2 regions of the Nocardia sp. PE-7 genome follow, and region 1 is predicted to be linked to the other one. Evidence: riboswitches for the same ligand, from Rfam matches in the RefSeq annotation. Region 1 holds a riboswitch; the other holds the start of a gene.

The links. A riboswitch is a leader RNA that binds a small molecule or an ion and turns the genes downstream of it on or off. The one in region 1 is predicted to bind thiamine pyrophosphate.
Region 2: another riboswitch for thiamine pyrophosphate. It lies ahead of QX204_RS17285 (TenA family protein); the one in region 1 lies ahead of thiC (phosphomethylpyrimidine synthase ThiC).

The regions. Positions count from the first base shown of each region.
Region 1 is NZ_CP129614.1:6,462,516-6,478,260, reverse strand. Features, by position in the region: gene QX204_RS30335 (TetR/AcrR family transcriptional regulator) at 1-209, shown strand, start outside; gene QX204_RS30330 (VOC family protein) at 269-691, shown strand; gene QX204_RS30325 (ABC transporter permease) at 737-1,543, shown strand; gene QX204_RS30320 (ABC transporter ATP-binding protein) at 1,638-2,396, shown strand; gene QX204_RS30315 (ABC transporter substrate-binding protein) at 2,430-3,425, shown strand; gene QX204_RS30310 (KasA/KasB family beta-ketoacyl-ACP synthase) at 3,478-4,722, opposite strand; gene QX204_RS30305 (TetR/AcrR family transcriptional regulator) at 4,762-5,325, shown strand; gene QX204_RS30300 (MFS transporter) at 5,447-6,967, shown strand; gene QX204_RS30295 (SRPBCC domain-containing protein) at 7,046-7,477, shown strand; gene QX204_RS30290 (ArsR/SmtB family transcription factor) at 7,467-7,796, shown strand; gene QX204_RS30285 (SRPBCC family protein) at 7,813-8,319, shown strand; gene QX204_RS30280 (thioesterase family protein) at 8,320-9,114, opposite strand; gene thiC (phosphomethylpyrimidine synthase ThiC) at 9,230-10,873, opposite strand; TPP riboswitch at 10,866-10,992, opposite strand; gene QX204_RS30270 (MMPL family transporter) at 11,066-13,321, opposite strand; gene fahA (fumarylacetoacetase) at 13,458-14,636, opposite strand; gene QX204_RS30260 (homogentisate 1,2-dioxygenase) at 14,633-15,745, opposite strand, start outside.
Region 2 is NZ_CP129614.1:3,643,505-3,659,249, forward strand. Features, by position in the region: gene QX204_RS17215 (MlaE family ABC transporter permease) at 1-428, shown strand, start outside; gene QX204_RS17220 (MlaE family ABC transporter permease) at 430-1,290, shown strand; gene QX204_RS17225 (MlaD family protein) at 1,302-2,720, shown strand; gene QX204_RS17230 (MlaD family protein) at 2,722-3,744, shown strand; gene QX204_RS17235 (MlaD family protein) at 3,741-4,772, shown strand; gene QX204_RS17240 (MCE family protein) at 4,769-5,845, shown strand; gene QX204_RS17245 (MCE family protein) at 5,842-6,921, shown strand; gene QX204_RS17250 (MCE family protein) at 6,918-8,114, shown strand; gene QX204_RS17255 (Rv1363c family protein) at 8,140-8,691, shown strand; gene QX204_RS17260 (hypothetical protein) at 8,707-9,051, shown strand; gene QX204_RS17265 (oxygenase MpaB family protein) at 9,247-10,320, shown strand; gene QX204_RS17270 (hypothetical protein) at 10,341-10,556, shown strand; gene QX204_RS17275 (TetR/AcrR family transcriptional regulator) at 10,622-11,314, opposite strand; gene gndA (NADP-dependent phosphogluconate dehydrogenase) at 11,588-13,033, opposite strand; TPP riboswitch at 13,202-13,298, shown strand; gene QX204_RS17285 (TenA family protein) at 13,289-13,996, shown strand; gene QX204_RS17290 (ABC transporter substrate-binding protein) at 13,993-15,015, shown strand; gene QX204_RS17295 (ABC transporter permease) at 14,993-15,745, shown strand, end outside.

The DNA of each region.
Region 1 (15,745 bases):
GACGGCTACGCCCCGACATCGACGCACTCGACCTCGGCCTTATCCTCGAGGCCTGCGCCGCGATCACGATGCCCGACCCGGTGCGCACCGCCGAACTGCGCCAACGGGTACTCGCGGTGATCGTGGACGGGCTCACCGCCGAGGGTGATCTGCCCGGGCCGCCCCCCGCCCCCGGAGAATTCGCGTGGCGATGGGAACGCAAGTCCTGATCGGCTCGGAGCTGGCAGACTCGACGCATCACCCCCGGACTACAACGCGGAGGCGCGTAGTGAACTGGACTCTGGAAGTTGTGATCGTCCCGGTCTCCGATATCGACCGGGCCAAGGATTTCTACGCCAACCGACTCGGCTTCGTCGTCGACCACGACTCGGTGATCTCCGACGACGCGCGCATCGTGCAACTCACCCCACCCGGCTCGGGCTGCTCGATCGTCATCGGCAAGGGCGCGGTGCCGGAGATGCCGCCCGGCTCGCTGAAGGGACTGCAACTCGTGGTCCCCGATATCGAGCAGGCGCACGCGGAGTTGGTGGCGCGCGGGGTCGAGGTCAGCGAGGTCCAGGAACTCGGCAAGAATCCGCGGCCGGTCCCGCACCCGCTCGACAATGTCGGCTTCGTCTTCTTCAGCGACCCCGACGGCAATGGCTGGGCCGTGCAGCAGATCTCCAGCAGAGCGGATAAATCCTCGAGCTGATTCGAACCCTGTCGGTATACCGCTTCCGGCGGGCACCATGCTCGCATGCTGTTGGAGAGGCCCACCGAAACCGACGAGCGACGGATCCCGCTGTACCGCCGCCCGGGGTTCCTGCGCGCGCTCTCGCCGATCGCGCTGTTGATCATCTGGCAGCTCGCCAGTACCAGCGGCGCGATTTCCGCCAAGAAGCTGCCCGCTCCGTCCGCGGTGCTCGACGCGGGTCTGGAAACCTACCGCTCCGGGCAGCTCACCGAGGCCCTGCTGGTCTCCGGCCAGCGCGCGCTGTACGGCTTCGCGCTCGGCGCGGTGCTCGCGCTGGTGCTCGGCGTGCTCGCGGGTCTGAGCAAGATCGGTGAGTACGCGGTCGATCCGCCGTTGCAAATGATCCGCACCATCCCGCTGTTCGGCCTGATCCCGCTGTTCATCATCTGGTTCGGCATCGGCGAGGAACCCAAGGTCTACCTGATCGCGCTCGGCGTGTTCTTCCCGCTGTACCTCAATACCTTCTCGGGTATCCGCCAACTGGACCCGAAACTGCTCGAACTCGGCAGTGCCCTGCACCTCGGACTCGCCGAACGCCTGCGTCTGCTCGTCCTGCCCGGTGCCCTGCCGCAGATCCTGGTCGGCGCGCGCCAGAGTCTCGGCATCGCCTGGCTCTCGCTGATCGTGGCCGAACAGATCAATGCCAGTGCGGGACTCGGCTTCGTCGTCAACAACGCCCGCGAATTCCTGCGTACCGACATCGTCGTGTTCGGCCTGGTGGTCTACAGCCTGCTCGGCCTGCTCACCGACTCGATCGTGCGACTGCTCGAACGCCGCGCCCTGCGCTGGCGTCCGGCGGTGCACCGCTGATGTCCGCCACCACCTCCGCCGACCACGGGACCCACCCCGTCCCGATGGTCGCCAGGCCTGCCACCCGCCGCCGTTCGATCGCGAGGTTCTCATCATGACCGCTGCCGCCGCCACGACTGTCACCCCCATCTCCGCTCGGTCGGCCCGGGTGCCCGCCGCTCGAATCAGCGGTCTGAGCAAGCGATTCGGTGAACGAACCGTGCTCGACGGCATCGATCTCGAGATCGGCGCGGGCGAGATCGTCGCCCTGGTCGGACGCAGCGGATCGGGCAAGTCCACCCTGTTGCGCATCCTCGGCGCACTCGATACCGCCACGCGCGGTGAGGTTTCCGTCGAGGGCAGGCCGACGATCGTCTTCCAGGAAGCACGGTTGATTCCGTGGCAGCCGGTGGCGCGCAATGTCGCCCTCGGCAGGCCGAAGCCACGCAATCGACGGGCCGATGAGAAAGCCGCCCGTGACCTGCTCGCCGAAGTCGGCCTCGCGGGCCGCGCCGACGCGTGGCCGCTCACCCTGTCCGGCGGTGAGGCCCAACGTGCCGCGCTGGCACGGGCATTGGTGGCCGAGCCGACGCTGCTGCTGCTCGACGAGCCCTTCGGCGCTCTCGACGCGCTGACTCGGCTGACGATGCACGACCTGCTCCTTCGACTGCACGCCCAACGCGAATTCGGCGTCCTGCTGGTGACCCACGACGTGCTCGAGGCGATCACGTTGGCCGACCGCGTCCTGGTCCTCGACGACGGCCGAATCGCCGCCGACGTGTCCATCGAGTTGCCACGCCCTCGCACCGCCGCCGCGCCGGAAGTCGCCGAATACGCGACGCAACTGCTCGCGCTGCTCGGCGTCACACACTGAATCCCTCCGCTCCATCGCACGAAAGTTGTTCCAGTGAAACGCAATCCGATATCCCGTCTGGCAGGCCTCGCGCTCGCCGTTGCCGCGACGCTCACCCTGAGCGCCTGCGGTGACGACGCGGCGACCGAGAGCGCACCCTCGGGTCCGGTCGACCTCAGCACCGTCACGCTGAAAGTCGGTGATCAGAAGGCGATTTCGATCGAGGTCTTGCTGAAGGCATCGGGACAGCTGGAGAACCTGCCCTACAAGATCGAATTCTCCACCTTCACCGCCGGTCTGCCGCTGGTCGAGGCGGCGAGCGCGGGCGGCATCGACATCGCCCAAACCGGCAACACCCCGGTGATCTTCGGCGCGGCCGCCGACGCCGACATCAAGATCGTCGGCGCGCTCTCGGCGACCGGCAAGGGTGACGCGATCCTGGTCGGCAAGGACTCGACGATCGCTTCCGTCGCGGCGCTGAAGGGCAAGAAGGTCGCCGTCTACAAGGGCAGCTCGGCGAACGCGAACCTGCTGCTGCAACTGCAGAAGGCGGGCCTGTCGCTGAGCGATGTCGAGCCGGTCTACCTCGCCCCCGGCGACGGCTACACCGCGCTCACCCGCGGTGACGTCGACGCCTGGGCCACCTGGGACCCCTACACCGCCATCGCGGAGAAGGAGATCGGCGCCAAGTCGATCGCCACCGCCGACCAGGCCGCCAACGGCTACAACTTCTGGGTAGCAGGCAACAAGACCGTCGCCGACGCGGGCAAGTCCGCCGCCCTCGCCGACTTCTTCCAGCGCTACGCCGCCGCCACCAAGTGGTCCTCGGACAACCTCGACACCTGGTCGACCAAGTACGCCGAACTGACCCAGATCAGCGTGGACGCCTCCCGCACCACCTGGACCCGCTCGATCAAGGAGCCGATCAAGCTCACCGACCAGGTCATCGCCTCCGAACAGGAGATCGCCGACGCCTTCACCAAGGCCAAGGCCATCCCCGGCAAGGTCGACTTCAAGTCCTTCGTCGACACCCGCTTCGACAAGGCGTAACCCGCACCGAATCACCGCGGCGCCGTCGATCCCTTCCGGATCGGCGGCGCCGCTACGCTTTTCCGAACGCGAGCGCGACGTTGTGGCCACCGAATCCGAACGAGTTGTTGAGCGCGTAGTCGATCCGCTGCGGCCGCGGCGTGCCCGCGACGATGTCGAGGTCTATCGCCGGGTCGGCGTTGTCGAAATTCAGTGTGGGCGGGACTACCTGCTCGCGCAGGCTCAGGATCGTGAGGACCGATTCCAGCGCGCCCACCGCGCCGATCGAATGACCGAGCGCAGATTTCGGCGCGTACACCGAGGCATCGGGAGTGACCGCGGTGATGGCCGCGGCCTCGGAGGCATCGCCCACCGAGGTCGACGTAGCGTGCGCGTTCACGTGGTCGATATCGGAAATCCGCAGCCCCGCTGTGTGAATCGCCTTGCGCATCGCGCGCGCCGCGCCGGCGCCCGCCGGGTCGGAGGCCACGATGTGGAAGGCGTCGGAGGTGATGCCCGCGCCGAGCACTCTGGCGTGGATCCGGGCACCACGCGCTGTCGCGTGCCGCTCGGATTCGAGCACGAGCAGCGCGCCCGCCTCACCGAAGACGAAACCGTCACGGTCGCGGTCGAACGGCCGGGAGGCGCGCTCGGGCTCGTCGTTGCGGGTGCTCATCGCCCGCATCATCGCGAAGCCCGCGATGGGAACGGGGTCGATGTGACCCTCGACGCCGCCGGTGACCACCACATCGGCCTCGCCGGTGCTGATCAGCCGCCACGCGTGCGCGATCGCCTCCGACCCCGACGAGCAGGCCGATACCGGTGCGAAAACCCCACCCTGCGCGCCGATTTCGAGTCCGACCGTGGCGGCGGGACCATTCGGCATCACCATCGGCACGGCCAGCGGAGAGACCTTGCGGTAGCCGCCCGCCCGCATCGCGTCGACGGCATCGATCAGCGCGTCCCCGCCGCCGAGGCCGGTACCGATGGCCACGGCCAACCGCTCACGGTCGACTTCCGGACTGCCCGCCGCCTGCCAGACCTGTCTGCCGAGGGTGAGGGCCATCCGTTCGACATAGGAGTGCCTGCGCTGCTCGATCCGCGTGAGCTCGGCATCGGGCGAGGTGACCAGTGGCCCGCCGATGCGCACCGGCAGCTCGTGTTCGGCGAGGAATTCCGTGGGTAGCGCACGGATTCCGCTCTCGCCACGCAGCAGCCGCGACCAGGTCTCGTCCATGGTGTCGGCCAGTGCTGTGGTCGCCGCGTACGCGGTCACCACCACGCCGTCCCGAGTTTCTGAAGCGATCGGTACAGTCATGATGTCATGAATACCTGTAGCACTCGCTACAGTCAACCCATGGCCCGTCCTCTCGACCACCGCAAACGCGCCGAATTGCTGGCCGGCGTCGTCACCTTCATCGCGTCGCGCGGGTTGGCCGAGCTGTCGCTGCGCCCGCTCGCCGCGGCGCTCGGAACCAGCTCGCGCATGCTGATCTACTACTTCGGCACCAAGGAGGAACTGCTGGTCCAGGCCTTGGCGACGCAGCGGCCGGATCTGGCCGCGGTCTTCGCCGACGTCACCGACCCCGGACAGCTGCGTGATCGACTCATCTCCTTCTGCGAACTGAACACCGCGGGTGCCGAGTCGGAGAGTGTGCGCGTGTTGTTGCAGGTGCTCGGAGCGGCGTGCGCGCCGGATTCGCCCTATCAGGGCTACGCGAACGACGCGATCGCCGCCTTTGTCGCAGAACTCGCCGCGGCGCTACGGCGAGCCGGCCTGGTGAGGGATCCGGAGGTAGTCGCCACGCTGCTCATCTCCGGGCTGCGCGGAATCATCCAGGACCATGTGATCACCGGTGACCGCGAGCGCACCCAGCGTGCCGCGCGTGCGCTCGTCGATCTGGCGCTACCCGCGCGCTGAAAGTTCGCTGCCGCGCTGCGCTGTCGGTGCTGGTAGCCCGGATCGCTCGGTAGGTTGAGTGGCGGATCGAGTGCCACGGATCCGAAAACCGGTCACGACCAGGAATCGGCGGTGAGGCGGCATGGTGGACGAGGGCACGCAGACCTACGGGTCGGTGCGTTGGCTGATGCTCGGGGTGTTGTGCGCCAGTCTGTTGCTGGTGGCGATGGATGCCACGATCCTCAATGTGGCGCTGCCGTCGCTGATCGACGACCTCCAGGTCGGCCCGCTGGAGCAGTTGTGGATCATCGACATCTACGGGCTCGTGCTCGGCGGGCTGCTCATCACCACCGGTGCGCTCGGTGATCGGGTGGGGCGAAAGCTGTTGTTCATCAGCGGTTTCGTGCTGTTCGGTATCGCCTCGGTGGTCGCCGCTACCGCGGGGAGCGCGGCGCAGTTGATCGGTGGGCGGGTGCTGCTCGGGATCGGCGGTGCGATGGTGATGCCGTCGACGCTGTCGCTGATCCGCAATATCTTCACCGATGTGCGCGAACGCACCATGGCCATCGGGATCTGGGCGGCGGTCGCGGGCGTCGGTGCGACGGTGGGGCCCATCGTCGGCGGGTTCCTCGTCGAGCATTTCGGGTGGTCGTCGGCATTCTGGCTCAATGTGCCGGTGGTCGTCGTGACGGTGGTGGTCGGGCTGTGGGTGTTGCCGGAATACCGCGCGCCACAGGCGGGCAGCCTGGACTGGTTCGCCGCGGCGCTGTCGGTGGCGGGCATCGTCTGCCTGGCGTGGGGCGTCAAGCATCTCGCGAAAGGTGAAGCGAGCACGGTCGACTGGACCATCCTGGTCGTCGGCATCGCCGCGCTGACCTGGTTCACCCGGCGTCAGCTCACCGCCACCGACCCGCTGCTCGACGTGCGCCTGTTCCGCAACGGCGCGTTCACCGCGGCGGCTGTCGCGACCCTGCTGGCCATGATGGCGATCGGCGCGGCCATGTTCCTGATCTCGCTGTGGCTGCAATACGTCCACGGCTACAGCCCCTCGCAGGCGGGAATCCGGATGTTGCCCGCCGCGCTCACGCTCCTCACCGCCTCCCTGCTCACGCCGATGCTGATGGAGAAATTCGGTGTCCGCGCGGTGCTCGGCTTCGGGCTCGGCGCGGTCGCGCTCGGCTTCCTGCTGCTGGCGATGAGTCCGGAACCCACCACCTATCCGGTGGTCGCGCTGGTCCTGGTGTCCTTCGGCCTCGGCGACGGGATGGCCGTGACCGCGGCGGCCGCGGTCCTCGTCGGCGCCGTTCCGGCGGACCGCGCCGGTCAGGCGGGCGCGGTGGAGGAGACCAACTACGAGGTCGGAGTCGGTTTCGGCGTCGCGCTGCTCGGCAGCCTGCACGCCAGGATCTTCAGTCAGCACATGACAGGCCTGCCCGTCCCCGCCGACAAGCAGGAGCAGGCGAGCGGTTCGATCGGCGGGGCGGCCGAGGTGGCCACCGAGCTGCCCGAACCCGCCCGCGACCAGCTCGCCCACGCGTCGAGCCACGCCTTCGACGTAGCGCTCACCACCACGTCCTATATCTCGGCCGCGGTCGTCGCGGTGGTGGCCGTCGGAACGGTCTGGCTGGTCCCGAAAGGCTTTCGCGTCACCGGCGACCATTGACGCTTCACCCTTGACGCAACCAGTAGGTTGCAATACTCTGAGTTGCAATCAGTCAGTTGCAATACATGAGGAGGCGTCATGGGATTCCCTGATCAGATAGTCCGGACCGTCGAGCTCGCGCATCCGCCCGCCAAGGTGTGGGCGGCGATCACCACCGCGGAAGGGCTGGGGAGCTGGTTCGGCAACACCGCCGAGATCGACCTGCGCCCCGGTGGCGACATGCGGATGACCTGGAAGGAAGGGTTCGCCGCGGACATGCGGGTGGAGCGGGTCGAGGAGCCCTCGGTGTTCGGCTACACCTGGCCGATCAACGGTCTGCCCGACGACGACCCGCGACGCACCTATGTCGAGTTCAGCCTCGAGCCCCACGGCGACGGAACCCGGCTGACTGTCACCGAGACCGGCTTCGCGCAGCTGCCCGACGAGGCGCACAAGGAAGCGTTCGAGGGCAATGTCGGCGGCTGGAAGAGCGAGCTGGGCGAGCTCGTCGAGTACCTCGATGCGGCCTGAGCTGGAGGCCACCGCCGAACGGGTCTTCGTCGCGCTGGCCGATCCGAGCAGGCGGTCGGTCTTGGCCGCACTCGCCGCGCACGGTCCGGCCACCGCGACCGACCTCGCCGATCGCCTGCCCATCACCCGGCAGGCGATCGCGAAACACCTTGTCCTGCTCGCGGACGCGGGCCTGGTGATCGCGGAACCGGGGGAGCGGCGTCGCGTGCGCTACCGCCTCGATTCCGCCCCGATGCAAGTGGCACAACAATTCCTGGCCGCCCTGTCCCGTGACTGGGACGGCCCCCTCGACGCGCTCCGCCGCCATCTCGACGGCTGAACCGGAAGGAAACGCAATGAGCGACAACGACTTCACCGCGACCATCACCGTCGACAAGACTCCCGACGAGGCCTTCGCGGCCATCAACAACGTGTGGGCCTGGTGGTCGGAGACCATCGAGGGCAGTACCGGCGCGGTCGGCGACAGCTACCTCTTCGAGGTCCCCGGCCTGCACCGCTGCACCATGACCACCACCGAATCGATCCCCGGCGAGCGCCTGGTCTGGCACGTCACCGACTCGCACCTGTCGTTCATCACCGACACCGCCGAGTGGGAAGACACCGACGTCGTCTTCGAGATCACCGAGAACGCGCACGGCACCGACATCCGTTTCACCCATGTGGGTTTGGTCCCCGCCGGAGAGTGCTTCGAGGTGTGCGCCAACGCCTGGGGCGCCTACATCACCAGCAGCCTGCGCGGCCTGCTCACCACCGGCGAAGGTGATCCGTTCCGGCGCACGAGCACCGGGGAGTCGGAGTTGCTCAAGCACGGCAACGCCGATTTGGTGAAGCCGCGTCCCTGATCAGCCCCGCGGCGCGATGAGCAGCGTCTGGGTGCTGCGCCCGATCGGCCCGGTCTCGTCGAACAGCGCGGATTCGGCGAGGCCGATGCCGTGCGGCTGCGGATGGGTCACCGCGTCGAGGCACACCCACTCGCCGACCGGCTGACGATGCAGGGTGACGATGAGGTCGGTATTGATGAACAGGTATTTCGCCCAGTCGAGGACCGAGCTGACCCCGTTGCCCGAATCGGCGGCGGCAAGTGCGCGTTCCAGCGGACTCGGGGTGGTGCCCGCGACAATCGGGTACTTCAACCTGATCCAGCAGACCGCAGGGCCCGGCGCGGCGAACGAGCCGGCGCTGAAACGGTATTCGATTCCGGTGTGGAAACCGATCTCCTGATCGGACGGAAACCGCTCCGGCTCGGCCGCCGTGGGCAGCGGCCTGGTCCCGGTCGGCAGGAACTCGGTGGGCAGATCGAGCGGCGTCTCGGCGAGCTTGAGCCGCCACGCGTTGGCCTGCATCACCGGCCCGCGCTCCGACGACAAGGTCGCCTCGATCAGCTCGACACTGCGCCCCGACCGCACCACCCTCGCCTGCGCGGTGAGCGGAGCCAGCGGCACCGGCCCGAGAATCTCGACGGCGACCCGTCCGACCTGGAATCCCGGCCGCGGCTCGCATCGCTCGATCACATGCCCGAGCAGAGCTGACGGCGGTCCGGCATGCTGCGCGTCCGGCGACCACGGCCCTCGGGTCAGCTCGGTCGAGAGGTACCGGTTCGGGTCCGCGGGGTCTTGGCGGTAGAAGGCATCGGCCACCCGGCCGACGTTACCCCGCGCGTCGATGCGGGGCAGCCGCGGTGCTCGGAGTGAGCGGTCGACGCCCGTCCGATCTGCGAGATCGGGCGGGCGTCGACGATGGTGGAGCGGTGGGTCAGGAGACGACCGGGAGGTACACCTTGCTGCCATGGTCGGCGAACTCGGCGGACTTCTCGGCCATGCCCGCCTCGATCGCGGCCACATCGGTGAGTCCCTGCTTCTCCGCGTACTCGCGCACGTCGGCGGAGATGCGCATCGAGCAGAACTTCGGACCGCACATCGAGCAGAAGTGGGCGGTCTTGGCGGGCTCGGCGGGCATCGTCTCGTCGTGGTACTCGCGGGCGGTGTCGGGATCGAGCGAGAGCGCGAACTGGTCGTGCCAGCGGAATTCGAAACGGGCCTTGGACAATTCGTTGTCGCGGTCCTGGGCGTGCGGGTGCCCCTTGGCCAGGTCGGCGGCGTGGGCGGCGATCTTGTAGGTGATCACGCCGACCTTGACGTCGTCGCGGTTGGGCAGGCCGAGGTGCTCCTTGGGTGTGACGTAGCAGAGCATCGCGGTGCCCGCCTGGGCGATGATCGCGGCGCCGATGGCCGAGGTGATGTGGTCGTAGGCGGGCGCGATATCGGTGGCCAGCGGGCCGAGGGTGTAGAACGGCGCCTCTTCGCAGAGCTCTTCCTCGAGCTTCACGTTCTCGACGATCTTGTGCATCGGCACGTGGCCGGGGCCTTCGATCATCACCTGCACGCCATAGGATTTCGCGATCTTGGTGAGCTCGCCGAGCGTGCGGAGTTCGGCGAACTGGGCCTCGTCGTTGGCGTCGGCGATGGAGCCGGGACGCAGGCCGTCTCCGAGGGAGAAGGTCACGTCGTACTTCGCCAGGATCTCGCACAGCTCACGGAAGTGCGTGTACAGGAAAGATTCCTGGTGATGCGCCAAACACCAAGCGGCCATGATGGATCCACCGCGCGAGACGATGCCGGTGACGCGCTTGGCGGTGAGCGGGATATAGCGCAGCAGCACGCCCGCGTGCACGGTCATGTAGTCCACGCCCTGCTCGCACTGCTCGATCACGGTGTCGCGGTACATCTCCCAGGTGAGCTTGGTGGGATCGCCGTTCACCTTCTCCAGCGCCTGATAGATCGGAACGGTGCCGATCGGGACCGGGGAGTTGCGCAGGATCCACTCGCGGGTCTCGTGGATGTTCTTGCCGGTGGACAGGTCCATGATGGTGTCGGCGCCCCAGCGCGCGGCCCACACCATCTTCTCGACCTCTTCGGCGATCGACGACGACACCGCCGAGTTGCCGATATTGGCATTGATCTTGACCAGGAACTTCTTGCCGATGATGGTCGGCTCCAGCTCCGGGTGGTTGTGGTTGGCCGGGATCACCGCGCGTCCGAGGGCGACCTCGTCACGCACCAGTTCGGGCGAGACACCCTCGCGGGCGGCGATGAACCGCATCTCGGGGGTGATGATGCCCTGGCGTGCCCAGGCGAGCTGGGTCGGCGGGCCGTCGACGGCGGGGGTGTCCCATTCGTCACGCAGTTTCGGCAGGCCCGCTTCGAGGTCGATCACCGCGTTGTCGTCGGTGTAGGGGCCTGAGGTGTCGAAGACATCGAAGCTGTCCCCGTTGGTGAGGTTGATGCGACGAACCGGGATGCGCAGGCCGTCTACCTCCTGGTAGTGCTTGACGCTGCCCTGGATCGGACCGGTGGTGACGGTGTCGACCGTTCTGTCAGAAGACGTGTTCGAGCCCACGGTAGTTCCTCCCTACGCCGGCATTACCCGGTCAGGTTCATACGGTCGACGGCCCTGAGCGCCCGATATGGGCTAGCCATCCTCTCAGCCCGCTGGTGCGAGCCCCCGTTGGTGTGAATTGCCCCGCCGACGTTACCCGCCGGGGATCGCGACCCGCCCGGGGACAGCCGGACGGGTCGCGCGCGAGGCTCGCTACACCGACGCCGAGTCGAGCTGTTTCGGCGCGTCGGGTGTGCTGTCCTCGGCCTCGTCGAGCCCGAACTTGTTGTGCAGCACCACGAGCGGCTTCGGCGCCCACCAGTTCCAGGTGCCCATCATCCGCATGAGCGCGGGGGCGAGCAGGCCGCGGATCACTGTCGCGTCGCTGATCACCGCGAGCGCGCAGCCGAGGCCGAACAGCTTCATCATCGACACACCCGAGGCGGCGACGCCGAGGAACACGATGCTCATCAGCAACGCGGCGGCGGTGAAAATTCGCCCGGTGCGGGCCACGCCCATCGCGACGGCCTCGGTATTGCCCTCGGTGGTCTTCGGCCCGGCCAGCCATTCCTCGCGAATCCGCGACAGCAGGAAGACCTCGTAGTCCATGGACGCGCCGAAGGCCAGGCTGAACATGAGGATGGGCATGGCCAGGTTGAGGGTGCCGGTGGCGGTGAAGCCGAGCAGCCCCGACAGGTGGCCTTCCTGGAAGATCCACACCATCGCGCCGAAGGTCGCCGCCAGCGACAGGATGTTGAGGATCAGCGCCTTCACCGGCAGCACCACGCTCCCGGTGAACAGGAACAGCAGCACCAGCGTGGTGAGCGCGATCAGCGCGCCCGCCAGCGGCAGTTTGCCGGTGATTGCGTCGACCGAGTCCTGGTTCAGCGCGGCCGGGCCGGTGATCAGGGCTTTCGACGGGGCGGGCACGGTGCGCAAGGTGTCGAGCTGGGCGCCGCCCGCGTCGGAGTAGGGGTCGAGTGTGGTGGCCACCGACAGGTAGGCGCCGTGCTGGGCGTCGGTCATCTCCGGCACGCCCGCCGCCACCCGCAGCCCGTTGCGATACACCGCCGCGCTGCTGAGAACGGCCGGTACGTCGGGCACCTTGGACAGGTCGCGGGCGTAGGTCTCGAGTTCCGCTGTACTGCCACGGAATTCGGGCAGCACGATGGTCGCACTCGACGCGAGGTCGGCGTCGAATTCGGTGCGAAGGATGTCGCCCACTTCGCGACTGGCGACATCGGTGGGCAGCGACCGGTCGTCGGGATAGCCGAACTGGACACCGAGGAACGGCGAGCCGAGCAGCAGCAGGAACGCGGTGGTGGCCAGCGCGATCGACAGCGGCCGTTTCATCACGCCGGTGACCAGGCCGTACCAGAACGTCTGACGCGGCGCCTTCTCCGTGCCCGGAGCCAGCCGGAACAGTCGGCGCATCGGCGCGCGCAGGTCGCCCGCGTCGATGCGATCGCCGACCAGGATGAGCAGGGCGGGCAGCACGATCACCGCGGCGGCCGCCGCCGCGGCGACCACGGCGATGCCCGCGTAGGCGAAGGACTTGAAGAAGTACTGCGGGAACACCAGCAGTGCCGACAGCGACAGCGCGACGACCAGCGCCGAGTACACGACCGTGCGACCGGCGGTCTGGATCGCGCGGGTCACCGCCGCGATCGGGGTAGCGCCTCCGGTCAGTTCCTCGCGATAGCGGCTGACGATGAACAGGCTGTAGTCGATCGCCAACGCCAGTCCGAGCGCGGTGGTCATGTTCAGCGCGAAGATCGACACGTCGGTGAGGGCGGTCAGCACGCGCAGAATGCCCAGCGAGGCGGCGATGGCGAACAGCCCGATCGCCACCGGCAACGCGGCGGCCATGAGGCTGCCGAACACCAATGCCAGCAGCAGACCGGTGATCGGGATCGCGATCGCCTCGGCGATGATCAGATCCTTGCTGATCTGGGTGTTGATGTCGGCGAAGGTGGCGGCGAGCCCGCCCGCCTTGATCGTCACCGGACCGCTTTCGACCTGCAGTTCTTCGGTCAGCTTCGCCGCCCGAACGGGCAGTTCGGCGTCGTCGCCCTCGATGCTCGCCAGGATCAGCGCATGGTTGTGATCCTTGCTGAGCATGGCCTGTTTGAGATCGGGCCGCGCGGTCCAGTACGACTGCACCCCGCTCACCTCGGGATGCGCGCGCAGGACGGCGATCGCCCGGTCGGCGGCCTCGCGCGCGGCGGCGGAGTTCGCGACATCGTCGGTGGAGACATCGAGGACGTAGTTGGGCTCGCTACCGGGGAAGTGCTCGCTCAGGTATTGGCTGGCCTGCACGGAATCGAGATCGGCGGTGACGAACCCGCCCGATTTCATGTGCGAGTGCACCGTGGCGCCGATCGCGCCACACAACACCATCAGTAACACTGCGACCGCGACCACCAACCGTGGTCGGGCAACGGCGGTGCGGGCGATTCTCGTCAACATCGTCGGGTGCCCTCTGTTCGGAAACGTTCGAACCGTCACCGTAACCCTGATCGATTCCGCCCGATACCGCCTCGGGGTGGAGGTGTGTCAAGTATCATCTCCGCCCCAGGGTGGACGCGCGACAGATCCGCTGGGGCTAGCCGGAAGTGGGCAGGATTCGGCCACCGACCTCGCCGAGGCCGATCCGTCGTCTCTCGGTGCCCGGCGCGGTGGCGGTGATCGTCACCTGGTCACCGTCGGCCAGGAACGTGCGTGCCTGGCCGCCGACGGTGATGGATTCGGTGCCACCCCAGGATAATTCGATGAAAGACCCGCGTTGCGACGGCTCCGGTCCGGAAATCGTGCCGGAGGCGTAGAGGTCACCGGTGCGGATCGACGCGCCGTTGGCGGTGAGGTGGGCCAGCATCTGGGCGGGGGACCAGTACATGCGCGAATAGGGCGGGCGCGCTACGACTTCGCCGTTCCAGGCGACCGTGAGGTCGATATCGAGGCCGTAGTCGTCGGCGCCGCGCAGGTACGGCAGCGGCTCGGGATCCTGTGCCGGGAGCGGCACCCGTGCCCGCGTCAGCGCGGAAAGAGGCGTGATCCACGCCGACATCGACGTGCTGAACGACTTGCCGAGGAACGGCCCGAGCGGCTGGTACTCCCAGGCCTGGATATCGCGGGCCGACCAGTCGTTGACCAGGGCGACGCCGAAGACGTGCTCGGTGAACTCGTCGACGGTGACCGGTACGCCGAGCGTGGAGCCGGTACCGACGACGAAGCCTAATTCGGCCTCGATGTCCAGGCGCTCGGACGGTCCGAAATCAGGTGTGCCGGACGCTGCGCGGCGCTGTCCTCGCGGCCTGATGACCGGCGTCTCCGAGACGACGACGGTGCCCGCCCGGCCGTGGTAGCCCACCGGTAGGTGGCGCCAGTTCGGTAGCAGCGGTTCACTATCCGGACGGAAGAGTTTGCCGAGGTTGGTGGCGTGGTCGATGCTGGCGTAGAAGTCGACGTAATCGCCGATCCGCACCGGCAACGCCATCCGCACCGAGGACACGGGGTGTACCGCATCGACCGGCAGCGCGGTGTCGGCGAGTTCGCGCAGCCTGTCGCGGACTTCGCGCCATCGGTGACGACCCTGTGCGAGAAAGGCATTCATGTCCGGACGGGCGAACACCGAATCGTCCAGCAGTGCGGCCAGATCGAGCACAGCATCGCCCAATCGGGCCCCGACCCGGAATTCGCCGCCGGGCGGTGCGAAAACGCCGTAGGGCATGTTCTCCGCCCCGAACAGGGAATCGTCGGGGACCTCCACGCGCAGCGGACTCATCCGAGCCCCGGCCCACGACCCGACCAGGTCCACGCGTACGCCGGATCTTCGCAGGCCAGCGCGCCCTCGCCGAGTTGCAGCGGCCGGAACGTGTCCACCATCACCGCCAGTTCGTCGAAGAACTCCGCCCCGATACTGCGTTCGTACGCGCCGGGTTGTGGGCCGTGGGCGTAACCGCCCGGATGCACCGACACCGAACCCTGGGTGATGCCGGAACCTTTGCGTGCCTCGTAGTTTCCGCCGCAATAGAACATGATCTCGTCGGAATCCACATTCGAGTGGTAGTACGGCACCGGAATCGACAGTGGGTGATAGTCGACCTTGCGCGGTACGAAATTGCAGACGACGAAATTGGTGGCCTCGAAGGCCTGATGTACCGGCGGCGGCTGATGGACGCGGCCGGTCAGCGGTTCGAAATCGGCGATATTGAAGGTGTACGGATACAGACAGCCGTCCCAGCCGACGACATCGAACGGATGCCTCGCGTAGGTCATCCTGGTGCCGATCACCTCGTTGCCCGCACGATGTTTGACCAGTACCTCGACGTCGGTGTCGCCGACGAGCAGCAATTCGAGTGGTCCGTGCAGGTCCCGCTCGCAATACGGCGCATTCTCCAGCAGCTGACCGAATTTCGAGAGATAGCGTTTGGGCGGGGTGATGTGGCTCGACGCCTCGATCACGTACGCGCGCAACGGTTCCTCGCCCATCGGCAGCCAGCGATGGGTGGTCGACCGCGGCATGAGTACCTGATCGCCCTGGTGTACCGGCAGGATGCCGAACACGCTCTCCACCACGGCCGCACCGGATTCCACGTACACCAGCTCGTCGCCGATCGCATTGCGGTACAGCGGTGACGCGCCCTTGGCGACCACGTACGAGATCCGCACATCGGCATTGGCCAGTAGCAACCTGCGTCCGGTCACCGGGTCGACCGTCGTGGCCGTATCGCCGGGGAACAGCAGAGGTAGCCGCAGATGGCGGTGGTGCAGTGGGTGATTCGGCGTCAATGTCTGGTCGGGCAGTTCCCAGACGGTCGCGTCGACGATGGCGGGCGGTAGACCACGGTGATACAGCAGCGAGGAGTCCCCGGAGAACCCCTCCTCGCCCAT
Region 2 (15,745 bases), 2.8 Mb from region 1:
CGATCCGCGAGGAGATCGATGCCATGCGGGTGATGGGCGTCGATCCGATCGGCAGGCTGGTCGCGCCGCGCCTGCTCGCCGCGGTGCTGGTGAGCGTTCTGCTGTGCGGGTTCGTGGTGTTCGTCGGATTCGCCACCGGCTACGTGTTCAACATCTTCGTTCAGGACGGCACACCCGGTTCCTACATCAGCACCTTCGCCTCGTTCGCCGTGGCGAGTGATCTGCTGGTCGCGCTGGTGAAAGCCGCGGTGTTCGGCGCGCTCACCGCGATCATCGCCTGTGACTGCGGTCTGAACACCAAAGGTGGTCCGGGTGGTGTCGCGAACGCGGTGAACTCCGCGGTGGTCAGCTCGGCGATCGTGTTGTTCGCGGCCAATATCGCGCTCACCCAGATCTACAACACCGTGTTCCCTTCCAAGGTGCTCTGAGATGGCCCTTTACATACCGCCCCTGCTGCGTCCGCTCCGCGCTGCCAAGGCCGCGACCACCCCGCTCACCGAGGCGAATGCGCGACTGGGACACCAGGGGGTCGTCTTCGTCGAGTCGTTGCTGGCCATTCCGTTCGTCCTTCGGCACTACCGCAAGGAGGTGGTGCGCCTGATCATCGATGTCACCTGGGGCAACGGCGCGCTGGTGGTCGGTGGCGGCACGGTCGGGGTGATCCTGATTCTGTGTGGCTTCGGCGGCATCACGGTGGGAATGGAATCGCATACCGCCTTGGATCTGCTGACGATGAGCCCGCTCACCGGCGCGATCTCCGGTTTCGCCACCACCAGGGAGCTGGCTCCGCTGCTGGCGACCATCGCCTTCGCCGCTCAGGCCGGTTGCCGGTTCACCGCCCAGATCGGCTCGATGCGGATCGCCGAGGAGATCGACGCGCTCGAGTCGATGGCGATCCGCCCACTCCCCTACCTGATCACCACCCGCATGCTGGCCGCCGCGGTCGCGATTCTGCCGCTCTACAGCGTCGGCATGGCCACCGCCTACTTCACCACCAAAGTCACCGCTTTCTTCCTGGGAGACAACGGCATCGGCACCTACGACCACTACTTCCACCAGTTCCTCGACCCGGGCGACATCGTGTACTCGGTGCTCAAAGCGGTCGCGTTCGTGCTCGTGGCCACCTTCATCCAGTGCCACTTCGGCTACATCGCCGCGGGTGGGCCCGAAGGCGTCGGAGTCGCGGCCGGACGCGCGATCAAGATGACGATCATCGTCGTCGTTTTCCTCAATCTGCTTCTCACACTCGCAATCTGGGGCGTCGACTCCGGTATCCGAATCTCCGGATAGGGGACCTGAAAATGTATTTGGATCCCAGTGGACGCGGCTGGTCGCGCGGGCGACTGAGCGTGGCCGGTGTGGCGATGACGCTGAGCCTGTCCGGTGTCGTCGCCTTGCTCGGGCTGCGCTATGCGGGCCATTTCGAGGAAACCGTCGCGGTGACGGCACTGATGACCAGCACCGGCGACGGACTGCCCGCACGCGCTGACGTGCGCTTTCGCGGGCTACTCGTCGGCACGGTGTCGGCGGTCGAGATCGCCGAGAAGGGGCTGATCCAGCGGGTGAACCTGGACTTGGAACCTGCTGCTGCCGAGGCTATTCCGGCTTCGGTGACGGCCCGTGTCGTGCCGGCCAACATCTTCGGAGTCACCTCGGTCGAACTCGTGGACAACGGACCGGCCGCGACGCCCTTGCGGGCAGGTGTTGTCGTCGAGCAGGACACCAGCCGCGCGACAGTCGCCCTGCAGACCACGCTGACCACGCTGCGCGACGTCTTGAACCGCGTCCAGCCCGCCAAACTCGCCCGTGTGCTGGCCACCCTGGCCGAGGCGCTCGACGGTGATACCCGAATGCCCGGCTCCACGATCGAACGGCTCGACCAGTGGATCACCGAGGTCCGCGCGCTGCCCGGCATCGGCGATCTGCTCGGCGATCTCGGTGCGGCCACCGCGGCGGTGAATCAGTCGGCGCCCGAACTCACCGATGCCCTCGGCAAATCGGTACAGACGGCGCATACGATCACCGTTCGCCGTAACCAGGTGATCGCACTGCTCACCTCGGCAGGTACCGCCACCGATGCGACCCAGGCGCTGTTCGCCCGGAACCCCGACGCGGGCAAGGAACTCGTCGTCGGACTGGACGAGACGTTCGGCGCGCTCGCGGCGGATCCGTCGGCGTTGAGTGAGACCGTCACCGCACTCGGTGATTCCCTGAGTCGGCTGGCCACCGTGTTCAATTGGGGGCCCAGCAGGCAGATGCAATGGGATGTCACGGTCTCGTTCACTCCGTTCCGCCAGTACACCGCGGCCGACTGCCCGCGTTACGGCAGCCAGGCCGGACCACGGTGCGAGACCGGCAGCATCCCGGATTCCCCGGCGCCACAGTCGTATCCGGCACAGCTGATCCCGGGCTGGCTGTCCTCCGCGGGGCCTGCGCCGATTCCCACCATTCCGGCACTGCCTACCCTGCCGGATCTGCCCGCGCTGCCGAACATTCCCGGACTCTCGCTGCCCGGTCTGGTGATTCCCGGCATCACCGCCCCCGCGAGTTCTGCTGGACCGCCACCCGGCCATCGCGCCGGACCGGTCGCGCTGACCGGCCCCGCCGCGGTGGCCGCGTTCCTGGGCAGACGCCCGAACACCACGCAGCAGCTTCTGCTCGGCTCCGTGCTCACCGGCGCGACCGTGACGGTCGCCCCACCGTCCTCAGGAGGACACTGAGATGCGCACCCGCACTACCTATTTCGGGCTCGCTGTCTTCGTCGCGCTGTCCATGATCGCGACCTACACGATCTGGTCGACCTTGCAACGTTCGGTGCCGGGCGACACCCATCGCTACAGCGCCACCTTCACCGACGTGCTCGGCTTACGGACCGGCGACGACGTGCGTATCGCCGGAGTGCGAGTCGGCCGGGTCGACGCGATCGATCTGGTCGACCGCCGCCACGCCGAGGTGACCCTGTCGGTGCAGTCTCGCCAGCACCTGAGCACCACCACCACAGCGATGATCCGCTATCAGAATCTGATCGGTCAGCGCTACGTCGCGCTCGCCGCGGGCAAATCGGCGGGGGAACCGCTCCCCGCGGGCGGCTCGATTCCGCTCGAGCGCACCGAATCGTCGTTCGACGTCTCCGCCATGCTGTCGGGCTTCGAACCGCTGTTCAGCCTGCTGCAACCCGACGAGGTGAACTCGCTGTCGGAAACCCTGGTGCAGGCGCTGCAAGGTGACGGAGTGTCGTTGTCGGCCTTGATCACCCAGGCAGCCGCACTGGCCGCGACCTTCTCCGAACGCGACGAGATCCTCGGAGCGGTGATCACCAACCTCAGCGATGTGATCACCAGCCTGGCCAACCGCAGTGGTGAGCTGGAGACGCTGATCACCCAGTCCCGTGCGCTGGTCAGCGGGCTGTACGAACAGGGAGCGGTACTCGAGGCGTCGGTGACCGGGATCGCCGAGTCGACGACGAAACTCACCGATCTCATCACCAGGGTCGCCCCGGGTATGGCGCAGGCACAGCGACAGGCGAGCGAAGGCGTCGACCTGCTGCTGTCCAACGGTGCGCGGTTGGACCAGGCGGCGATCGAACTACCGCTGATCCTGGCCGGTCTGGCCCGGATCAGCGGAAACGGCACCTACGTCAATACCTATGTCTGCAGCCTGGACGTCTCGTTGTGGGGCGTGCTGTTCCCCCGCGGCGTGTTCTCCCAGGTCGGCGGCAACGAGCACTCGGAGGTCTGCCGATGATCACATTCCTGTTCTCCCTTGTTCGCACGACCCTGCTCGATGCGTTCCGCAACCGGTACTTCGCCCTCGGCATCGCGGCGGGGGTCGCGGTGATCGTGCTCGTCCTCGGATCCGGGATACTCTCGCGCGCCCATCTCGGTGAGGACACCGTCCACGCGGAATTCGCCCAGGCCGCGGGCCTGCGGACAGGCAACAGCGTCGACGTGGCCGGGATCGAAGTCGGCACGGTCACCTCCGTCCGGCTCGAGCGCGACCGTGTCCTGGTCACGATGAGTGTGCGGCCCGACCTCTCCATGGGTCACGACGCGAAAGCGGCGATCAAGATGTCGACCATTCTCGGCAAGATGCACGTCGAACTCGATCCGGGGGCCGAGGGAAACCTGCCCGGTTCCCGGATCCCGTTGTCGGCCACCACCGTTCCCTACAACCTGGCCAAAGTCGTGAACGATCCGAAATATCGCAATTCCTTCGAGCATCTCGAACGACTCGATCCGAACGCGTTGCGCGCCGGCCTGGACGCGGTGAGCACGCAACTGGGCGATTCACCGGCGCTCACCGCCCAGGCGCTCGACAGCGTCGGCGCGCTGGCCAAGGTGATCGCCTCCCGGCGCGACGAAGTGGACCAGCTGCTGGGCAGCATGGATCAGGTCTCCGGACTGATCGCCGACAACCAGAACAGCGTGCTGGTGTTGCTGACCAACGGTCAGGCGATCGGCGACTCGGTCGTCCGGCGTCGCGACCTGATCAGAGAGCTGCTCGACAACATCGCCGCCGCTTCGAAGATCCTGCAGGACATGGGCATCGACGACGGCGGCAGGCTCGGCCCGCTCATCCACAACCTGAACACCATGTCGCAGGGTCTGGAAAAGAATCGCGAACACCTCGACGCCCTGTATCAGGTGATGCCGGTGGCGGTTCGCCAATTCAACAACGCGTTCGCCCAGGGACCCTACGGCGACATCTACATGCCGTGGCTGTTCCCGGACAACTGGCTGTGCCTGGCCGACGCGGTAGAAGGGTGCAAATGATGCGCAGGTTGCTGCAATGCCTGGCACTGGTGATCGGCACCGGCGTCGGCGCGGGCTGTTCGTCGATCCCGGTGTCGCTTCGCCCCGATGCCATCCACCTCACCGCGGACTTCGAAGGCGCCGCCGGCTTGTTCGTCGGCAATGACGTGTCGGTCCTGGGAGTCCCGATCGGACGAGTCGACGCGATCGAGCCCAAGGGCGCCTTCGTCGAGGTCGCGATGACCATCGAGCCGGGCGTGGAGCTGCCCGCGGACGCCATGGCCGCGCTGGTCTCCCCCCAGCTCATCACCAACCGGCACGTCGAGTTGACTCCCGCCTATACCGGCGAAGGGGCCACACTCACCGACGGCGCGCATATACCGTTGGCGCACACCAGGACTCCGGTGGAGCTCGACCGCATCCTGCGCAACTTCGAACAACTCGGCGAGGCGCTGAAGGGCGACAACGCGAACGGCCCGATGGCCAGCCGGGTGCTGTTCCCGATGCTCGACGGCAACGGTGACCGAATTCGCGAGACCCTCGACGCCCTCTCCACCACGTTCGAGGTGTCGCTGGCAAATCGCGATCAGATCTCGCGCACCATCGTCGAGCTCAACGAGCTCACTACGATGATCGCCGGAAACGATCAGACGGTCCGCGACTTCAGCGGGCGGCTCACCGAACTCGTCGCCCTGCTCGCCGAACAGGCGCCGGGCTTGGCGGCGGTACTCACCCAGGTCAACGACTTCATCGCCAACACCTCCACGGTGTTGGCCGAGAATCGCGCACCGCTCACCGACGCGGTGAGCCGCCTGGTCACCATTACCGGCCAGATGCGCGACAACGCACGCGGTCTCACCGAGATCGTCGATGTGACGCCGCTGATGGCCGACAACTTCGCCCGCGCGGTCAGCACCGACCAGCAGGCGCTGCGGCTCCATCTGCTCACCGATAAGACGTTGCTGGACAACGAGACTCTGTCACTGTTGTGTGCGCGGGTCGCTTTGCGCGCCGACGGCTGCCGGACGGGCAAACTCATGGACTTCGGTCCGGATTTCGGTCTGACCGCCGCACTCCTCGGACTGTCCGAATGAGCAGAGCCGCCCGCCTCACCGTCACCGCACTGGCCGCGCTCGGCGTGTGCTCGTGCACGGTCACCGTCGACAATGTCCCCCTGCCGCGCCCCGGTGTCGACGGGCCGTCCTATCGCTTACACGCGGTGTTCGACAACGCGCTCAATCTGCCCGAACGGGCCAGGGTCAAGATCGGCGGCACCGACATCGGGGTGGTCACCAAGATCGATACGACGAACTTCCTCGCCGATGTCGAGCTCGAGGTGCGCCGCGATGTCGCGCTACCGCGGGGCACCCGGACCGAATTGCGGCAGCCGACGCCGTTGGGCGACATCCACGTGGCCATCGTGCTGCCCGAGCATCGGCCGGGTACGCCGTTGCTCGCCGACGGTGATGTCATCGATCGCGAGCACACCTCGGCAGGCGCGTCGGTCGAAGAGCTGATGATGGCGATGTCGATGTTGCTCGACGGCGGTGCGATGAACCAGGTCGCCCGCATCACCTCGGAGCTGAACGCGATCGTCGGCGGTCGCGGGCCCCAGCTGTCGCACCTGCTCACCGAGCTCACCGCGACGCTGGGCGCGTTGAATCAGCGCACCGGGCAGATCGATTCGGTCTTGCACGGTCTGGACGGGCTCGCCTCCACCCTGCGCGCCCGCAAGGCCGAACTCGGTCAGGCGGCCGATACCTTCCCCGATCTGATCGCCGTGATCGCCGAGAACAACCGCGCCATCACCGATCTCACGACGAAGGTGTCCACGGTGACCGCCGCGCTCGGCGACTTCACCTCGACCACCGGTCCCGAATTCCTCAGCCTGTTCGACAGCGTGCGGGCACTGATGACCGGTTTCACTCGGATGGGGGACAACTTGGGCACCACGCTGGACCGGCTCAATGCGCTGGGCCCGGTGGCGCGGACGTCGATGCAGGGGTCGAGTCTTGCTGTCGCAGCACGGATTTCGTATCTGGACATCGGTGCGCTCACCGACGCCGAGGGCAGCAGGTTGCCCGACGGCACCGACGTCACCGCGTTCGTCGGCAGCCTCGCCCAGGTGCTGGCTAGGGTGCTCAGCCGGCTGCAGGGAGGCCACCGATGATCCCGCGCGTTGCTACCCTCGTCGTCCGGCTGGCACGCTGGGCCGAGCGCCACAAGACAGCTGGGGCCATGCTCGGCATGATCGGGATGCTCGTCATCGGATCCGGCTACATCGCCGTCGATGTCGTCGGCCTGCGGCCACTGCACACGACCTACACCGTGCGGGTCCAGCTCCACAGCTCCGGCGGCCTGCTCCCGCACAGCGATGTCACCGTCCGCGGGGTGCGGGTCGGCGCGGTACGCGCCGTCGCGCTCGACGGCGTCGGCATTCTCGCCGAAGCCGAGATCGACAGCACCACCACCATTCCCGTCGGAACACCCGTGGCGATCGGGCGTCTCTCGGCAGCGGGCGAACAGTATCTCGACTTCCGGCCGACCACCGGCGCGGGACCCTACCTGGCAGATGGTGCGACCGTGGCTGCCGACCAGGTGAGCACACCGGTCACCATCGACTCGTTCCTGGACAACACCGGAGCCCTCATCGCCGGGATGAACCCGGACCGGCTCACGGTGATCGTCGACGAACTCGATCGGGCGCTGCTCGGCGGCCCTGACGTCCTGCGCACTGTGATCAGCGGTCTCAGCCAGGCGATGACCGGCCTCACCGGACTGCTCCCGCAGACCACCGAACTGATTCGCAATCTGCGGGTCATCGCCGACACCACCGCGCAGGCCCAGCCCGACCTCGCCACCCTGGTCCGCGGATCGAGCACGCTGTTCGACCAGATGAACGCCGCCGACAACGAAGTGCGCGAACTACTCGACGACGGTCCGGGCAGGCTGGCCACCCTCGGCGGTGTTCTCACCGAGACCAGCGACCCGCTGACGAGCCTGGTGACCAACTTCGTCGCCATCACCCGAGCGGCCCGATTGCGGACCCCGGCCATGACAGCACTGTTTCCCGCTTTGCGCGCCGGTGTGGTCGCCCTCGGAGTCCCGGCCCACGACAACGCCTTTCACACCATGGCGGACATCTGGCCGCGTCCCACCTGCGAGTACGAGACCATCCCGGTCTCCCCCGCCGGGGTCTCGGACGGCCGTGGTCGCCTCTACAACTACTGCGTCACCAGCCATCCCGAACTACAGGTCCGTGGCTCGGCCAACGCGCCGCGCCCGGCCGGGCCCGACAACGGATCGGGCCCGCCCCCCGGCGTCACCGGCGACGAGCTCTCCGTCCCCCTGCCCGCCAACTGACTCCTACCTCCGAAAGGACGTGTCCATGACCACCGACGACTCGAACTCCGAGACCACCGAGCCGATTGCGGAACCTCAGCGAATTACTCTGCGCAGCTTCGTAATCCCGGTGGCCGCGACGATCACGATCGCCGCCGTCGCCGCCGCTTCCTTCCTCGCCGTGGACAACCACCGCATCCGCGCCCGTGAACAGGCGCGCGACTCCGCACTCGCGGCGGCGTGCGCCTACGCCCCGACGCTGGCTCGCTACGACGCCAAGGACCTCGACACCTATTTCGCCGCCGTGCTCGCGGGCGCCACCGGCAGCTGGAAGACCGAATTCGACGCCACCAGCAAAGATCTGCGCGACGTGCTCACCCAGGGGCAGGTGGTCTCCACGGTCGGCAACGTCACCTGCGCCATCGAGTCCGCCGACGAGACGTCCGCGACGGCGGTGGCCGTCATCAATCAGACCATCACCAGCCTCGGCACCAAGGGCGAGCCCGCTCCCGGACAGCTCTCGGTGAGCATGTCGCTGCGCAAGGACCTCGACCGCTGGCTGGTCAGTGCAGTCAGCACACCGACGCTTTCGCGCTGATCGAGAGGATGCCCGGTGACCGACGACACCACTTCTCCCCGTACCGAATCGCTCCTGGCGGCCGCGTTGAGCGGGTCTACCGCGCGCCGATACCGACGGCGGAGCGCACGTCTGGCGACCGCGCTGGCCGGACGGCTACGACTGACTCTCGTCGCCGGGCTCGCCATGACCATCGCGGCAGTCACCTCGACCCTCGGTGGACTCTTTGCCCTGGCTGCCCTCGTCCGTGGGCTCGAACAGGTGCTGCCTACCTGGGCCGCCTACGCCGTGACTTCCGTCCTGCTCCTGACCTGCGCGGCGATCGGCCTTGCGATTTGCGTATGGCTATTCGCCCGCGCGGTGAGCGCCGTGCGGGCATAGCCCGCTACCAGAAATGTTCTGTCCGTGGATAAATCGGGCGCGCATTCGGCATTTCGTCGAATTTTCGACCGAAATCGCAGCGTGAACCGTAGCGGCCCGTGGTACGGACTGCTATCGTCTTACTTGAAAACTACACGCGAGTAGTAATTGAATGGATAGCTCGCGACCGACAGCAGAGAATATGGGGAGAACCGCATGGCAGCACTACGCGCATGGTTGTCGCTACCGGAGGTCGCGCCGGCCGAGGACTACGGATTCTTCGGACCCGATTCCGTCGCCTGGCGGGTATGGAGTTACCCGACCGGATTGACCATCGGATTCCAGCGAGCAGTCGTCATCGAGGAACTCGACCCCGCATTGATCGCGGCCGTGGACACCACCGGTGCGATCTACAGCCGCCCCCGCACTCGCTACGACCGCACGCTGCGCTATTTCGCCATGGTGATGTTCGCCGACAGTCGGTCCACGACCAGCGCGGCCGACATCCTGGTCAAGATCCATTCCAAGGCCGTGGGTATCGATCCGGTGACCGGGAAGTACTACGACGCGAACGACCCGCAGTCGCAGTTGTGGATTCACCTCACCGCGTGGCACTCCCTGCTGATCGCGTACGAGAAGTTCGGACCGGGGCGGCTCAGCGCCGACGACGAGTCCCGATACTGGCACGAATGCGCCCGGGCAGCCGAGCTCCAGACCTGCGATCCAGCCGATGTTCCCCGGACTCGCCACGGCGTGGCGCAGTACTTCGAGCGCATGCGTCCGCAGCTCATCGGCTCCGATATCGCGAAGAAGGCGATGAATCATCTCCTCGACGCCGAGGTGATGCTGCCGCCGATGCCGCTCGTGCTGCGACCGCTGTTCACCGTCGTCGCGGCATTCCTGCGACGCGGAACACTGGCCACGATGCCGCGCTGGATGCGGGAAATGGCCGGACTGCCGACCGGCCGCGTTCTCGATCTTCTCGTCGTGCCGTGGCTGAGCGCGGCGATGACAGTGGTCAGCTTCAATACTCGACTGCAATTGCTCCTGCTGCAGCTGATCTCGCCGACGACCGTGCCGGTGGCGGCGCCGGTGCTGCTCGAATTGACGCCGAACAATCCGGTGACGACGACACCCCGGCAGGCTCAGAAGAAATACGGATACGACATCCCGTCGCAAGCCCACCACGCACTGCGCGCGAAACAACGCGACCGTGTGTTGATGAATGGCCTCGCTCCCTCCGATGAGGGCCTCATCGAATCGCAACCGATCCTCGGCGACATCGCCTGACCACGGAATAGAGAACGACAATGGTGACAAAGGTTCTGGAACGCCGGCTCAGTATCCGTCAGATGGTGTACCTGACGATCGCAGGCGGCATTCCCTATATCGCGATCGGTGTGATCTGGTTGATCACCCACGACAGCCATCTGAGCGAATTGACGGGGCTCGACCGATTGCTCTCGGCGATCGGCGAGATAATCGCCTGGCCCGTGCTGATTATCGCCGATATCCAACTGCGGTAGTCGAACGGTGAATCCGCTCATCGTGTGTCGGTGAGCGGATTCACCGGCGTTTCTTGCCGTCACATTCAGTTGGACTGAGCATCGCTGTCCACATCACCGGAGAATTCTGCTCCCGGCCTGTCCGGCAAGGTTCGGATCATGGACCGGACAGTGGCGCGTAATCTTTCGGGCGGAAAGCGTTGCGGATCCGACAACACCATTCGTCCCAGTACTTCGGTGAACCCGAGCATCACGTGGGCGATCAATTCGACATCGACCTCATGCGGGCCGCCGCGCACGGCGAACCCCGCGGTCAGCAGATCGACGCACTGGTCGAGGAGCTTGTCACGGGCAGCGCCGAGCAGTTCGCGATAGTCGGTCGGCGCACCGTCGCTGTGCAACAGGATCAGACGCCAGCGGGTCGGGGCAGCCGCGACAGATTCGAGAAACGCCATCACTGCCGCGACGTACTCCCGGTCAGGGTCGGATTCTTGCAGGTCACGCGGCATAGCCGCGGAGACCTGACCCATCCCCCGCGCGTGTTCGCGGTGCAGCAGGTGCGCCATCAGCTCCGGCGCGGTGGGATACATCGCGTACAGCACCGGCTTGGCCACGCCGGCTTCCTTGGCAACCGCCTGCATGGTCAGATTCGCGAGTCCGGCATCACCGACGACACGGAGCGCGGCGTCGAGCAGCTGCGTTCTACGCTCATCCGGCGGAAGTCGGGGCCCGTTGCGACGCTTCGGGCGAGCGTTGGTCTGGATGCTCTCGGTACTCACACCTGCATTATCTCCCACGCCCGCAGCGGTCGTCGGCAATCCTCTGGAAAAGGTGTCCGATGAGCGCTGTCTCAATTAGTTCATTCGGCAGTCGAGATTTCACATCGCCGCCCGCACGTAATTCAATAGACGTGCAATCCCTGATTCGGTTCGACTGAGGACGAAAGCGGTGGGGCGCATCCCGTAATCCTGCCGGTACCCGCTGCGCGGTTGTCCCGCGCAGCGGTTCCGAACAGGATCACGGTCGGACCCTCACCGCACCTTCGTCAGAACTCAGTCCGCGACCACTTCGCTGCGGTCGCCACTCCACAGAGTGTGGAATTTGCCCTCCGCGTCGATGCGCTCGTAGGTATGCGCGCCGAAGAAGTCGCGCTGACCCTGGGTCAGTGCGGCCGGCAGGCGCTCCGCGCGCAGTGCGTCGTAGTAGGACAGCGAGGACGCGAACGCGGGGACCGGGATACCGAGCAGGGTGGCGGTGGAGACCACGCGCCGCCAGCTGTCGATGGCCGTCTCGATCGCCTCGCGGAAGTACGGTGCCAGGATCAGGCTCGGCAGGGCGGGGTCCTGCTCGTAGGCGTCCTTGATCCGGTTCAGGAAGCGGGCGCGGATGATGCAGCCGCCGCGCCAGATCGTGGCCAGGTCACCGGGGTGCAGATCCCAGTCGTATTCGGCGCTGCCCGCGGCGATCTGGTCGAAGCCCTGTGCGTAGGCGACGACCTTGGAGGCGTACAGCGCCTGCCGGATGTCCTCGGTGAACTGCTCGACATCGGTGGGCTTGTCGGCGAGAGTGCCCGACGCGAGCCCCACCGCGGCTTTGCGCTGGGCGCGCGAGCCCGACAGCGCCCTGGCGAACACCGCTTCCGCGATGCCGGTCACCGGAACACCGAGATCGAGGGCGGACTTGACCGTCCAGCGGCCGGTGCCCTTCTGCTCGGCGGCGTCGACGATGACGTCGACGAGCGGCTTGCCGGTCTTCGCGTCGGTCTGGGCGAGCACCTCGGCGGTGATCTCGACCAGGTAGCTCTCCAGATCTCCGGAGTTCCACTGCGTGAACACGTCCGCGATCTGCTTGGCGTCGAAACCGAGTGCGTCGCGGAACAGGTGGTAGGCCTCGCCGATCAACTGCATGTCGGCGTATTCGATGCCGTTGTGCACCATCTTGACGAAATGCCCGGAACCGTCGGGGCCGATGTGGGTGCAGCACGGGGTGCCGTCGACCTGCGCGGCGATCGACTCCAGCAGCGGGCCGAGCGACTCGTAGGACTCCTTCGGTCCGCCCGGCATGATCGCGGGACCGTTGAGCGCGCCCTCCTCACCGCCCGAGATGCCCGCCCCGACGAAGTTGAGGCCGCGCTCGCGCAGGGCGGCCTCACGGCGAATCGTATCGGTGTAGAGGGCGTTGCCGCCGTCGATGATGATGTCGCCCGGCTCCATCGCGTCGGCGAGTTCGGCGATGACGGTGTCGGTCGCCTCGCCCGCCTTGACCATGATCAGCACTCGCCGCGGCTTCTCCAGCGCCGCGACGAACTCCTCGACGGTCTCGGTACGGACGAAATCTCCGTCACCGCCGTGCTCGGCGAGCAGCGCGTCGGTTTTGGCGACGGAACGGTTGTGCAGCGCGACGGTGTAGCCGTGCTTGGCGAAGTTACGGGCGATATTGCTGCCCATCACGGCCAGGCCGGTCACACCGATGTGTGCACGCGCGGTAGAGGACGACATTGAGATCAGCTCTCTTCGTTCGGCGGGATCGATGGAGGCAAAAGACGGACTCCTTGGCAGGCAAGTTACTGGGTGCCGGTCCGCCGCCGAACACCTACCACCGTGACCGGGGCTACACGCGGAACCGGGCCAAGCCCGCATGTCGGCGGGCGCTGCTAGTGTCGGTCGAGTTCTGACACGGGGTGTCTCGCGACCGCGAGGCTGAGAACAGACCCGCCGAACCTGTTCAGGTAATGCTGACGAAGGGATGTCACGGTGTTGCACGCCCACACCACGAAGACAGACTTGTTCACCGATCACCTCTGGGACCGGACCGAAGTCCTGCGCAGTGCGATCGACGACTTGGAGTTCCTGCGGCACCTCGGCGAGGGCACCCTGCCGCTCGCGGTGTTCCGCACCTACATCGAACAGGATTCGCTGTATCTCGCCGGGTACTCGAAGGCGCTGGCGATGCTCGCCGCGAAGTCTCCTGACCCGCAGACCGCGGCCTTCTGGGCGACCTCGTCCGCGAACGCGGCCGCTGTCGAGTCAGCCATGCACGACCAGATGCTCACCGGTGGCGCGCTGCCTCCGCGACAGGGCGAGCCGGAGCATTCGCAGACCTGCCTGGCCTATGTCTCCTTCCTGATCGCCGCCGCCGCGACCGAGTCCTACGCCGTCGCCGCCGCGGCCGCGCTGCCGTGTTTCTGGATCTATGCCGACGTGGGTCGCGACCTGGCCGAGAGCGCCGCGAAGGTGATCGCCGCCGATTCCGCCCACCCCTACGCCCAGTGGGTCACCACCTACGGCGCAGCGGAGTTCCAGGAGTCCGCGGCCACGGCCCGATCGCTGGTCGACGCCGCGGCCGAGTCGGCGAGCGAGCGTGAGCGGGCGGCGATGGAGAAGGCATTCGTCCTCGCCGTGCGCTACGAGTTGATGTTCTGGGACACCGCCCTGCATCCGCAGCCCTGGCCTGCCGCATGAGCGGGCGTCTTCGCCGCGGGCTCGCGGTCATGGCAACCATCGTCGCGACCCTGTCGCTGCTCACCGCCTGTGGTTCGGGCGGCGGCTCCGATCAGACCATCCGGTTCGCGCTGGACTGGACACCCAATACCAACCACGTCGGGCTCTACGTCGCGTTGCAGCGCGGCTATTTCGCCGACGCCGGTCTGGATGTGCAGGTCCTGCCGTACAACAACACCTCGGTCGACACCATGGTCGATGCCGGAAACGCGGAATTCGGGATCAGTACCCACAATTCGTCGACCTTCGCCCGCGCCTCCGGTGCGCAGGTCAAGTCGGTGCTCGCCCCGCTGCAGCACTGGGCCACGGGCATCGGCGTGCGCGCCGACCGCGCCGATCTCGCCAGACCGAAGGACCTCGACGGCAAGACCTACGCCGGTTTCGGCGACCCGGGCGAGCGGGAGGCGCTGCAGCAGGTGATCCGCAACGACGGCGGCACCGGCGATTTCACCTCGGTGGTGCTGGGTTCGTCGGCCTATGAAGCGGTCTACTCCGGCAAGGCGGACTTCACCGTCTCCTATCTGGCGTGGGAAGGGATCGAGGCCGAACACCACGGCACCCCGATGCGGTACTTCCGGTACACCGATTTCGGTTTCCCGGACTCGTACGCGATCGTGATCGATGCCAACGAGGGCTGGCTGGCCGAGAACCCCGAGCGCGCCGCGAAATTCGTGCAGGCGCTGCAACGCGGATACCAGTTCGCCGCGGACAATCCGGACGCGGCGGCCCAGGATCTCATCAATGCCAATCCGGGCGCGTTCAACGACGAGGCGCTGGTCTTCGAGAGCCAGCGCATGCTGGCCGCTCAGTTCATGAAGGACGCCGGTGGCAAGGTGGGCGCCCAGACGGTGCAGCAGTGGTCGGCGAACTCCGGCTTCCTGTACCGGGGTGGTCTGCTGACCGGCCCGGATGGAAAGCCGCTGACCACCGAGCCCGACTGGTCGACCTACTTCACCAATGAGTACCTCGCCAACCCGTGAGCTGTCCGTAGCCGCGTCGCCGCTGGTCTCCACCGGCGACGACGGCGGGACGGCTCGGTGGGCGGGGATCCGATGGGCGGTGCCGTCGGTGGTCACGGTGGCGGTGCTCGTCGCGATCTGGCAGGTCTACGTCACGAGCAGCGGTGTCCGTCCACAGGTGCTGCCGTCACCGCTGCGGGTCGTCCAGCAGGGGTGGGCGCACCGGGACGAGATCATCTCGCATGCGGCCGCCACCTTGCAGGTGACGCTGGCCGGGTTCGCGGTATCGCTGACGCTGGCGTGGGTGCTGGCGGTGATCGTGGACTTCTCGCCCTGGCTGCGGCGTGCGTTGGTGCCGCTGTTCGTCGCGTCGCAGACGGTGCCGATCGTCGCGATCGCGCCGTTGATGATCATCTGGTTCGGATTCGGTCTCCTACCGAAGGTCCTGGTGGTCGCGCTGGCGACGTTCTTCCCGATGGCCATCGGCCTGATCGAGGGCTTCGCCGCGGCCGACCGTGACGCGGGCGCGCTGCTGCGGAGTATGGGGGCCTCTCGGCTGCAGGTGTTCCGTTATGTGCGACTGCCGTCCGCGCTGCCGCGGTTCTTCACGGCGCTGCGGATCGGCATCACCTACGCGGTCGTCGGCGCGGTGTTCGCCGAGTATGTCGGTGCGAGCGTCGGCCTCGGCATCTACATGAGCCTGCAGAAGAATTCGTTCCGCACCGACCTGGTCTTGGCGGCGGTGCTGGTC